4 regions of the Metabacillus sp. 22489 genome follow, and region 1 is predicted to be linked to each of the others. Evidence: riboswitches for the same ligand, from Rfam matches in the RefSeq annotation. Region 1 holds a riboswitch; each other region holds the start of a gene.
What was found. Region 1 has a riboswitch for thiamine pyrophosphate ahead of thiT (energy-coupled thiamine transporter ThiT). Riboswitches for the same ligand answer to the same signal wherever they lie in the genome.

Region 1 (3,076 bases):
TTGAAGATCATCGATGCTTATCCCTGTTGCTTTTGCAAAACCTTTATTAAAGTCATTTACCTTAGCTGTTTCTTCGATAATTTCCTTTATAATTGTTTCTCCATATGTATCAACAATGTAACGTATTGCGTAATAGCTTTGCAGATACACATCATAATTATCAAGCCTAAATTTTTCCCATTCTTTATGTGTGACTAGATTCTCAAAGGAAGTATCTTTAAATGGATAGTAGCGATGCTTAACATCATACATCCCGATATATTCAGCAACTCCTTCATGAAACCACAGTGGAATTCGATAAACGAAAAGCCCCTGTTCTTTAATAAAGGCTTGTAAACGATAATGGGTATATTCATGCATAATCGTACTTTGGAAATAAAACGAACCAGGCATCCGATCGGTGGTAATTTCATCTAAATCTGTTATCGCAATCCCTACAATATCATTCGGATCGTCGAAATATCCCATTGTTTTAATTAATGATGTTTCCTTATAAAGTTCATCAGACGAGGCATGGATGATAAAATCAATCTCGTTATCCTTGACAGCTCCTAATAAGCCTGATGTTAAGTAATCAGCTTTATCGATTGCTCTTTCGATAATTGGTAAAAGCTCTTTCTCGTGAGGTTTGTAATAAATAGTGAAGTTTTGATATTGATGAGTTAATTTATTCTCTTTCATCCTTTGATAATTGATAGAATTAGAAGGTTCCTTTTGAAAAGGTAAGGTATAAAAGTCAATTTTTTCCTCTAAGGATAAATCCTTACCCAATTCCGTTGTGATCATTAAGTTAATAGAAAAAAAATAGAAGGATACAAAGATGTATGCTAATGACAAATATGATAATAAAACAAGTTGATTTGTCCTGATAAATAGTGGTAATCGCGTAACCTTATTGTCTTTTACGAATTCATATATACAAAAGGAAAAACTCCCTAATGCGCTCAGACACATGAAAATACTTACGAAAAAGCCGAACTGAACATCTATAAGTAAAAAAAGCGTCATTAATAAGAAGAAAGTAAGTATAAGTGCAAGCGTGAATAAAATTAAGTGTTTGCATATTGTTTTGACAATTTTCAAAGCAACCTCCTAAAGAATTTTTCTTTTTACATACTTATGAGGATACTAAGAAAAAAATCATGATAATTTATATTTAATCAAAATAAAAAACGCTGTGCAGTAGCACAACGCTTATTTGAAATAATGTACTTATATTAAGAAAGGATACTTTCATGTTCATCCTATTGATTAATCATTTATAGCTGCTGGGAAAACGTAGATGATAAAATGGCAAATGCAAATCCAAGAGGGACGCTTAATATAAGGGAAAGCCCATGAACAGGTCCTTCTTCATTACTGATACGTATCGCTTCCTTGTAACCGTAAGAAAAATGAACTAATGAGAGAAAAAGTGTAAGTAGCATTAATATAAATGTCATATTCATCATTTATCCTCCATTTTTAAGCAATCTATTCTTTCTATTAATAGATGCTAGCAGTTCTAGTAATATGATTACTTTTTAAAATTAATAGAGAAATAAAAAACCTTGGCCATAAGACCAAGGTAAAAACGTTATTTTCTTGTTACGAGTCTCGGTGCTGTTAATAGAATTAGACAGCAGATAATTGCGGAGACAATAAGAGTTGGAATCATGTAGGTTGCATTATAACCTAGTGAATATAAAACTACAGGCATTCCATCAGGAGCATATTCTGCAAAAAAGATAGCCCCGCCAATTACATGGACGATATATCTTAGGAAATTTCCGATGAATGCAGCTAAAATGATAAGAAAAATCATTCGATTGCGATTTCCTAGAGATTGTTGAATTTGTTTAAATAAAATACCGCTAAAACCAACTACAGTAAATGCTAAATAATAATCTAGAAATGCTTGGAATGGATGATACACACTTGGATTACCGATTGCAACTTGTAAAAAGCCAAATATTAGTCCTGTTAACAGACCGCCGCTTAGTCCTCTACGAAATGCCATAATAAAAACGGGTATCATTCCTAAGGAAACAGTCCCACCTTGAGGCATTTTGAAGAAAATACCAGAAGCTAAATCCAACAAAAATGCTAAAGCAGCCATCATTGCCACTTCAATTAAAAATAATAAACGTTGATTCACTTGCAAATTTAAAAACCTCTCTTCTTGCACAATAAACCAAAACCTATTAGTAATAAGAATCCAGAATCCATATGTCATTGCTTAATGTAAAACAAAAAGCAATGTATGGAATATGAACGATGGTTCCAAACATTGCTTTTATTATGACCATCCACATCCCTACGCTAGTACTAACTAACAGGTTCGAAGGGTTAGAATAACATAAAAAGAGCTTATTCAATCTCAGCCAGTGGCTCCCCTTGTGGTTTGTATGCTTATTTATTTTGATTTTAACTATACATCATTCTATTTAACCCAACAAGTGTTTTATTTTAAAGAATTTTAAGAGAATGATGAAACGAATTTATTGCTAACTTATAGTAAAAGGTCATTAGTGGATGATAGGACAACTGAGTAGGAATAAATTCTAATTGTAGATGAAACATTTAATTAAAACTTAAGAATTTATCGAAAGTTAGAAAGAGAGAAGGGATTTTAATAGTGTAACTTGATTAGACCTTTAGTGGAATAGATTTGATTCAACTAGATGATTTAGACAAACAATTAAAGGTATCAATTTAATAGAAATAAAAGTTTCCTTAAAATAAGGAACTTTTGACAATTAATATGATGCAATTCAGTAAAGTGTGAATCACGATCAGTTATCATACGATTATATATGGAAATATTACATCATCACCCTAGTATTCATTTCTTTAATAAATGTTAAAATTATAGAAAACAACTGAGTAAAATGAATTCGATTACTTTTAATAGATGAACTTAAAGGATACATTAACTATGTTTGTTGCCGTTTTATTTTGATAAATAATATAGTATGAAAAGAGATTCTTCTTTATTTAATATTGTTTTAAAAAAGAAATTTAAAATTTTATATAAAATTACTTGCTATTAATTAATTATCATGATATATTATTATTCGTCGCTGATAAGGCGAAT
Region 2 (3,076 bases), on a different contig from region 1:
TGAACCGTTAGATATTCAACACGGTGGAGTTTGGTATGCTGCAGATGATAAACCAAAACATGATCATCGTTTTAAAGGTAGAACTATAGATCGAATCGGGGTAGATCCATTTTTCTATGAAAATAGGAAAAAAGAGGACTAAATATAGCCCTCTTAATGTTATAAGCTAACGATATAGAGCAGAACCACCTTTGACAAATTCCTTTGCTTTTTCTCGGAGTCCGTTTTCGATGAGTCCTAATTCAGATTCCGATTGCTCTAATGTCCGTTCTTTTATATCATGTGAAATTCTCATTGAACAGAATTTAGGTCCACACATTGAACAAAAGTGTGCTGTTTTTGCTCCTTCTGCAGGCAATGTTTCGTCATGGTATTCACGTGCACGCTCTGGGTCAAGTGATAGATTGAATTGATCGTGCCATCTAAATTCAAATCTTGCTTTAGAGAGGGCGTTGTCTCTTTTTTGGGCACCGGGATGTCCTTTTGCGAGATCAGCAGCATGTGCAGCGATTTTATAGGCAATAACACCTTCGCGAACATCTTCCTTGTTTGGTAATCCTAGATGCTCCTTTGGTGTCACGTAACAGAGCATTGCTGTTCCGAACCAGCCGATCATTGCAGCACCAATCGCAGAAGTGATATGGTCATACCCTGGGGCAATATCGGTTGTTAATGGTCCTAATGTATAAAAAGGTGCTTCTTTACAAATTTCCTGTTGTTTTTCAACATTTTCTTTAATTAAGTGCATTGGAACATGACCTGGACCTTCAATCATGACTTGAACATCATACTTCCAAGCAATTTCCGTTAGTTCACCTAATGTCTCAAGCTCAGCGAACTGTGCCGTATCATTTGCATCTGCGATTGAGCCAGGGCGTAATCCATCGCCTAGAGATATTGAAATATCGTATTTTGCAAGGATTTCACATATCTCGTGGAAGTGTGTATACAGGAAATTTTCCTTGTGATGTGCAAGACACCATTGTGCTAAAATTGAACCTCCTCTAGAAACGATTCCAGTTGTCCGTTTTGCAGTTAGAGGAATATAGCGTAATAGCACACCAGCGTGGATCGTAAAGTAATCAACCCCTTGCTCAGCTTGTTCTATTAAAGTGTCTCGGTATACCTCCCATGTTAAATCCTCGGCAATTCCATTTACTTTTTCTAATGCCTGATAGATCGGAACAGTCCCAACTGGAACAGGTGAGTTGCGAATAATCCACTCTCTTGTTGTATGTATATCCTTACCTGTTGATAAATCCATAATTGTGTCTGCACCCCAACGTGTTGCCCATGTCATTTTTTCTACTTCTTCTTCAATCGATGAGGTTACAGCGGAATTTCCAATATTCGCATTAATTTTTACATGAAAATGTTTTCCAATTATCATTGGTTCACTTTCAGGATGGTTAATGTTTGCTGGGATAATTGCACGTCCTGCTGCAACCTCCTGGCGGACAAATTCTGCATCCATTTGTTCTCTTATTGCAATAAACTCCATTTCAGGAGTAATGATTCCTTTTCTGGCGTAATGAAGCTGGGTGACACGTTTGCCTTCTTTTGCAACAAGTGGCTTACTGCCTTGGGATGGAAAGGTCTCAATATTTGATTGCTTACTAGCTGATTTATACCCATTATCCTCAGGCTTAATCGTACGACCGTTATATCTAATGACATCATTACGATTAAGAATCCAATTTTCTCTAACTTTTGGTAACCCTTTACGAATATCAATTGCAGCATTCATATCTGTGTAAGGTCCACTAGTGTCATATACCCGTATAGGTGGATTGATTTCCTCGCCATATGAATGCACTGTTTTACTCTGTCTAATTTCTCTAACTGGAACACGAATATCTGGGGTGCTTCCTTGGATGTACACTTTCTTGCTTTCTGGAAATGGTTTTTTAATGGTAATCTTCATCATTTTCCTCCTAAAATATGGATTGGATGATCTTACAGATAACCAATTGAGGGGAATAAAAACGGGTTCTGAAAAAATTCAGAACCCGTTGGATGTAAGCATTAATATTGAAAAAGATAGACTGCTCCTTTTTCAACTGCAGCTACTTCCCTACGCTGGTATCATCCAGATCAGGTTCAAAGGGTCAAAGAACTTAAATTGCGCGTTCTTCTCTCAGTCCAAGCTTATGGACTCCCCTAGTAGAAATTGGTAATATATTCATTTCTGTTTTTACTATAGCATATCGATGGATCCAGTCAATACATTCTTTGTCCCAAAAATAAATATGAAGCTATGTACCTATGAAGATGATCTTTATTTTTCTATGTTTTTTATGAAAAATGGAGGGAAGGGAGCGTGGTACATTTGCTCCATGCTAGTTAATTTTAACCGAGTTGTTTTTGCTTTTCTTGTTGATAGAGCTTTTCGAACCGAACCTTCCATTCGTTTGATAACTCAGCAACAGACAAAATCGTTTCGATTTTAGATAATTCCTTTGTATGAAAAAATGTTTCATGGATTGTCGCAACAGATAATTGCATAGGATGTTGGATTAATTGCTTTATCTTGGATTGCGTATTTATCGTTCCTTCCTCTAATACGCGAAAGAAATATCCTGTATAGCCGAGTTCAATCATTTTATTTAATAGGGTATGAATATGTGTGTGCTTATTAATTGTCGCACAAGGGAACCTTCCTTGTGATACTTGAACAATTGCATCTCCTATTTGATAAACATCTCCTACGCATACATCAGATTCTTTCATCCCAACTGTTGTAAGGTTTTCCCCGAAGGCTGCCTTTTGTAATGATTTCCCGTAAGTACTCTCCCAAAAATGGTAATGCTCATAAGGATAAACACAAATAACTCTATCTTTGCCACCGTGATATTCATGATTTTCGACATCATCATCAACTATTTTCTCAAAGGTTATGTTTAATTGCTCTGTCTGATCCTTCGCTATTCCAGAACGGTATTCTTTCCCTTTATGTGTCAATGTTTTTGGTAAACCTTTACTAAGCCAAACAATTTTTTTCTCATTTGACATTTTAATCACTCCAATTCCTATAATGGGGGACTGTCCCCAAATGACCAAAAAAATACATCAATAA
Region 3 (3,076 bases), on a different contig from region 1:
GCGTTTATTACATTTTCTGGGAGTCTTAATTCGAGTTTATCCTCGTTAAAGGGTGTATTAAAAAGTCCTTTACCATTTGTTTTAGTTTTACTCATCTTACATATAATCATGCCGATTATCGCCTGGTGTACAGGACATATTATATTTCCGAACGACCAATTTACGATAACTGGTCTTATATTAGCAGCAGTCATTCCGACCGGGATTACGAGCTTTATATGGGTGACTATTTATAAGGGAAATATTCCGCTTGCTTTAGCGATTATCTTATTTGATACAATCTTATCGCCGTTTCTTGTGCCACATACATTAGCTTTATTAGTTGGACAAAAGGTAGAGATTAATACATTCTCAATCATGAATGGATTATTTTTTATGGTTGTTATTCCTTCAATACTCGGAATGCTTATTCATCAATGGACAAAAGGAAAAAGCGTGAAGGTTGGTACAGCTTTAGCGCCTTTTTCAAAATTGGGGCTTGGCTTTGTCGTAATGATTAATGGTGCCGTCGTTGCTCCATATTTAGTAAATATAACAAGGAAATTATTGCTAATAACTTGTACAGTGTTTGCTCTTGCTTTTATAGGCTATTTAATTGCTTGGTTCATTGGAAAATGCTTTAAGCAAAGCAGAGATACGACAGCAGTCATGATTTTTACTGGTGGAATGCGGAATATAAGTGCAGGTGCGGTTATTGCTGTTCAATACTTTCCGGCAGCTGTGGCTGTTCCGGTTATTATCGGTATGTTATTTCAACAGGTTTTAGCATCTATTTTCGGTTTTTTATTTGATCGCTTCGAAAGAAAATCCATTTCCGTTAAACCTGTTGACAATAAAATGAATGTTTCTTAATGGTCGTTCCTTCTTGCCAAACTTAGTAGATTGTGTTATTAATATTGATAATTAGTTAAACAGATTTTGAGTTTTAAAAATTTAATAGACTTCACCACTAGGGGAGCTTTATAGCTGAGAGAGACATTTGTCTTGACCCTTATTACCTGATCTAGATAATACTAGCGTAGGGAAGAGGTGTTTGAATGATAATGGAATTGCATATTTGTGCATGTTTTTCGTATAAATTGCCTATCATATTTACATTTCAAACCACTTCTCTCTGCGGAAGTGGTTTTTTTGTTGGCTAAAACTACTTCAATAAAAAAGAAATGAAAGGAGCGTTACATTTGTCACATAGAATTTCCGATCTTATCAAAGAGGTTGACAGAAGACAGGATGAATTAATTTCATTACTAAAAAAGCTAATTGAATTTAAAACACCTGCTCCACCGGCACGAAATACGAAAGATGCTCAGCACTTTGTAGCTAGCTTTTTACGTGAAAAAGGGTTTTCGATCGATATGTGGGATGTATATCCAAATGATCCGAATGTTGTTGGTGTCTTAAAAGGAGTAAATGAAAAACAGTACAAAAGCTTAATTATCAATGGCCATATCGATGTTGCTGAAGTAGGTGAGGATGAAAACTGGGAAAAAGACCCGTTTCAACCATATGTGAAAGATGGCGCAGTGGTTGGGAGGGGGGCAGCTGATATGAAGGGAGGATTAGCTGGAGCAATGTTTGCAATCCAATTACTTCATGAAGCTGGTGTGGAATTGCCTGGTAGCTTAATATTCCAGTCAGTTATTGGAGAAGAGGTCGGTGAAGCGGGAACTTTACAATGCTGTGAACGTGGGTATAAAGCTGATTTTGCAATCGTTGTTGATACGAGTGATTTACATATTCAAGGTCAAGGAGGAGTTATTACAGGGTGGATAACTGTAAAAAGTACCGAGACCTTTCATGATGCAACAAGAAGACAAATGATCCATGCGGGTGGAAAGCTTAAAGGTGCAAGTGCGATTGAAAAAATGACAAAAATTATTGCTGGCTTACAGGAGCTTGAACGGCATTGGGCAGTCATGAAAAGCTACCCAAAAATGGCACCTGGATCAAATACGATAAACCCGGCTGTCATTGAAGGTGGTCGACATGCAGCATTTATAGCTGATGAATGTAGACTTTGGATAACTGTTCACTATTATCCAGATGAATCACATGAGCAAATCATTAAGGAAATTGAGGAACATATTTTGCATGTTGCACACGCTGATCCTTGGTTAAGGGAAAATCCACCGCAATTTGAATGGGGTGGTAAGTCTATGATTGTTGATAGGGGTGAAATTTTTCCTTCGTTACAGATTGACCCAAATCATCCAGGGGTGAAACAGCTGGAGGGGGCACATCAGAATATAACGAATAAGCAAGCGATCGTTGATGTCTCGCCAACTGTAACAGATGGTGGATGGTTAGGTGAAGCAGGGATACCAACAGTCATTTATGGCCCAGGAGATTTACAACATGCACATGCCGTGAATGAGCAAGTGTCAATTGAACAGCTAGTAGCTTATACAAAGGTACTATTATCATTTATTTATGATTGGTGTCATACGAAAACAAATGTAATCACAATAAACTAATTTTGAAGTTGATACTCGTTTAGTTGCTTTGCTTACCGATAGAGGTAGAAACATCTATAATACGCTCTTTTTCCTCAGGAGTCTATACAGCTTTCATTTGATTTAATTACAGGCGTTAACGAGTTTAAAACTTTAGGGGGCTAACAAATGAAATTTACTGAGCAGTTACGCGAAAAGGTTTTACCAATATGGGAAAAAAATCATACTCATCCATTTGTTCTAGGGATAGGGAATGGCACATTAGCTAAAGAAAAGTTTCGATTTTACATGATTCAAGATTACTTATATTTAATTGAATATGCAAAAGTGTTTGCGTTAGGAGCTGTTAAGGCAAGGGATCTTGATACAATGGGGAGGTTTTCAAAGTTACTTGATGCGACATTACATGAAGAGATGGAGCTACATCGACAATATGCAAAGAAGTTTAACATTTCTACTAAGGAGCTGGAAGAAGCTAAACCATCACCAATTACACTTGCCTATACACACTATATGTTACAAGTAAGTCAAAATGGTACACTTGCTGAGCTTGTAGCTTCACTCCTGCCTTGTATGTGGAGCTATTGGGAGATTGGAAAAATATTAAATGAAGAACCTGGTGC
Region 4 (3,076 bases), on a different contig from region 1:
ATAACGTCAGAGATGTCAGGTGCACTAATTTTAGTTGCAGTTATCACAAGTATTGTTACACCAATTTTCTTTAAAAAGCTATTCCCGAAACATGTATCAGAGCGTCCGAAAATTAAAGTTGCCTTTATTGGAGCGAATCAATTATCCTTGCCTGTTACGAGGGAATTAAACCCAGAAATATATGAAACAACAGTCTTTCATATGAAACAAGAGAAACTGGACAAACAAATTTCCCATTCCTTGTTTGATATAAAAGAAATTAAAGATTTTGAAGTAAAAACGTTGATGGAAAATCAAGCATTTGATATTGATTTAATCGTAGTAACAACAGGAGATGAGCAACGAAACGCGGATATTGCGCTATTTGCAAAAGAGCAAAAGGTTGAACGAGTAATTGCGAGCGTTGCTTCACCTGAATTAGATACAAAGTTGAAGGAAAACGATATTGACGTCTTTTCTACATTGTTATCAACGAAAACAATGCTTCGTGCATTGATTGAAGCACCTGGGGTTATGCGGATTTTAACAAATCAAGAAACGATGCTTTATCAAATTAATTTAAAGAATTCTAAATATGATCACATTTTGCTTCGAAATTTTCCGTTTACAGGAGATATTATCTTTGTTCGGATTTTTAGAGGGAAGGATTCGATTGTTCCTCATGGGGATACGGATTTAAAGCTCGGAGATCGGTTAATTGTGACAGGATCACGAGAATATGTGAACGAGTTAAAACGTGAACTTGAGCTATGGTGATGATTTTTTTCTTGAAAGATATTCAACAAATGGTATGATAGAAATAAGCAAATGTTCAAACAATTTCTATCATTATAAATTGAATAGTTATGATACCGCTAGGGGTGCCCTAATGAAAGGGCTGAGATTAAAGTGTTTCTTTAAGACTCTTATAACCTGATCTGGTTTGTACCAGCGTAGGGAAGTGGACTTACGTATCGAGATCAAATATAGTATGTAAACCACTTTCCTACCTGGAAAGTGGTTTTTTGTATTTAGGAGATAGAAAACTAATACAACTATTACATTAAAGTAAGGTGAAGCAATTGGAGATCCATGTCATTACAGATGGCGTCCAAACAGTGAAGGAAATTATAAAAAAAATACTCATGATTCATGAGGAGGTTGACTTTTTACATATTCGTGAAAAAACGAAGTCGGCTTCTGAAGTGATGGAAATCGTTTCAGCACTGTTAGAAAACGGTGTAAGTAGGGATAAAATTATCGTTAATGACCGCCTTGATGTTGTTCAATTACAGCAGCTATCGAATATTCATTTGCCAGGAAATAGCTTTTCGATTCAAACAGTAAAGGAGTTTATGCCTTCATTAAAAATTGGGCGTTCCGTCCATTCATTGGAGGAAGCGATAGCTAGCGAAAAGGCCGGTGCGGATTATCTCATGTTCGGTCACCTGTTTGCAACGAAATCAAAAGCGAAGCTCCCTCCAAGAGGAGTAGAACTATTAGAAGATATCTGTAGGTCAGTTTCTATTCCTATTATTGCGATCGGAGGTATTGTTCCTGAAACAGTTTCTAAATTATCAAATATTAAGCTAGGCGGAATCGCGATCATGTCATATGTTATGGCAAGTGACAATCCGAGTTTCGCTTTACAGCAAATAAAAGAGAGTTTACTAGAGGTGGAAAAGAATGAACAAACACTTTGATGTAGGGATTATTGGGGGAGGGGTCATCGGTCAATCCATTGCTTATCAACTGGCAAAGGAAGGTGTATCTGTCGTTGTATTAGAAAGTCAAAAGATAGGAAGTGGAGCTACTAGTGCAGCAGCAGGAATGCTTGGGGCGAACTCCGAACTAGAAGCAAACGATGCCTTTTTTCAGTTTGCTAAGGAAAGTCAACGCCTCTATCATACACTTAGCAAGGAGCTTTTCGAATATTCGCAGATTAATATTCAATTAGTAGATAACGGTATGTATAAGCTTGCGATAACCGATGATGAAGTTGAAGCGTTGCAACAGCTTGTTAAGCATCATTCTTCACTACAATGGCATTCAAGGGAAGTTGTATTAGAAAACGAACCAACCTTATCAAAGGGAATTAAAGGGGCACTCTATATTCCAGAGGATGGTCATGTTTCACCAACACATGTTTGTGCAGCCTTTTCAAAGTCTGCTAATTATTTTGGGGCAAGCATTTTTGAAAACACACCAGTACATACAATTGAGAAAACAGCAGCTAATGAATATACATTATCTACCCCGCATACAGAATTCACATGTAAGCATGTTGTAATTGCGAACGGGGTTTGGAGTGGCTACTTTTTTAAGCAGCTTGGAATAAATGGAAGCTTAAAACCAGTTAAAGGAGAATGCCTTGCCTTTCAAAGCAGTGATATTCATTTAGAAAAAACGATTTTTTACGATCATTGCTACATCGTTCCAAAAGGTGATGGACGATTTGTTGTTGGTGCATCAATGGTGGAGAATGATTGGAACACACTTCCGACAATTGGTGGCATCCACTCATTGCTAGAGAAAGTTACACCTATTCTAGCAAACATGGAGTCTGCAACATTACTACATACATGGGCTGGATTAAGACCACAAACAGACGATGGAAAACCATATATAGGTCAGCATCCTGATGGAGAATCGATTTATTTTGCAACTGGACATTATCGAAATGGAATTTTGCTAGCTCCACAAACAGGCATCATGATTCGCGATCTCATTTTAGGAAGAGAGCAAAATGAAGAGTATGTAGAGGCATTTTCATTAAAACGAAAATTAGCTCAGAATGTGAGGGGATAAAGTGGAAATAAAACTAAATGGTGAAATGGTTGCGCTGCAGGATGAAGTAAAGACTATCCAAGGCTTACTAGCATTTTATAAGCTTGAGGACAGACTTGTCATTGTTGAGCATAATCGGGAAATTATCTTAAAGGAGCAATATGAATCAACCTTCATTAAAAATGGTGATGAGGTTGAGCTTGTTCATTTCGTAGGAGGAGGATGAAATTATGTTAAAAATAGCAAATAAAACATTTCAATCAAGATTATTATTAGGTACTGGAAAATATCCATCATTTGAGATTCAAAA

Region 2: another riboswitch for thiamine pyrophosphate. It lies ahead of thiC (phosphomethylpyrimidine synthase ThiC); the one in region 1 lies ahead of thiT (energy-coupled thiamine transporter ThiT).
Region 3: another riboswitch for thiamine pyrophosphate. It lies ahead of ACTJJ9_RS11005 (acetylornithine deacetylase); the one in region 1 lies ahead of thiT (energy-coupled thiamine transporter ThiT).
Region 4: another riboswitch for thiamine pyrophosphate. It lies ahead of ACTJJ9_RS12570 (thiamine phosphate synthase); the one in region 1 lies ahead of thiT (energy-coupled thiamine transporter ThiT).

What each region holds. Positions count from the first base shown of each region.
Region 1 is NZ_JBQENT010000071.1:12,147-15,222, forward strand. It holds gene ACTJJ9_RS24900 (hypothetical protein) at 1-1,083, opposite strand, end outside; gene ACTJJ9_RS24905 (hypothetical protein) at 1,260-1,448, opposite strand; gene thiT (energy-coupled thiamine transporter ThiT) at 1,577-2,143, opposite strand; TPP riboswitch at 2,277-2,387, opposite strand.
Region 2 is NZ_JBQENT010000015.1:56,372-59,447, forward strand. It holds gene ACTJJ9_RS11110 (YmaF family protein) at 1-142, shown strand, start outside; gene thiC (phosphomethylpyrimidine synthase ThiC) at 167-1,924, opposite strand; TPP riboswitch at 2,055-2,172, opposite strand; gene ACTJJ9_RS11120 (MOSC domain-containing protein) at 2,350-3,012, opposite strand.
Region 3 is NZ_JBQENT010000015.1:37,619-40,694, forward strand. It holds gene ACTJJ9_RS11000 (bile acid:sodium symporter family protein) at 1-852, shown strand, start outside; TPP riboswitch at 942-1,042, shown strand; gene ACTJJ9_RS11005 (acetylornithine deacetylase) at 1,182-2,474, shown strand; gene tenA (thiaminase II) at 2,622-3,076, shown strand, end outside.
Region 4 is NZ_JBQENT010000018.1:70,656-73,731, reverse strand. It holds gene ACTJJ9_RS12575 (monovalent cation:proton antiporter family protein) at 1-756, shown strand, start outside; TPP riboswitch at 847-956, shown strand; gene ACTJJ9_RS12570 (thiamine phosphate synthase) at 1,062-1,682, shown strand; gene thiO (glycine oxidase ThiO) at 1,666-2,787, shown strand; gene thiS (sulfur carrier protein ThiS) at 2,789-2,992, shown strand; gene ACTJJ9_RS12555 (thiazole synthase) at 2,997-3,076, shown strand, end outside.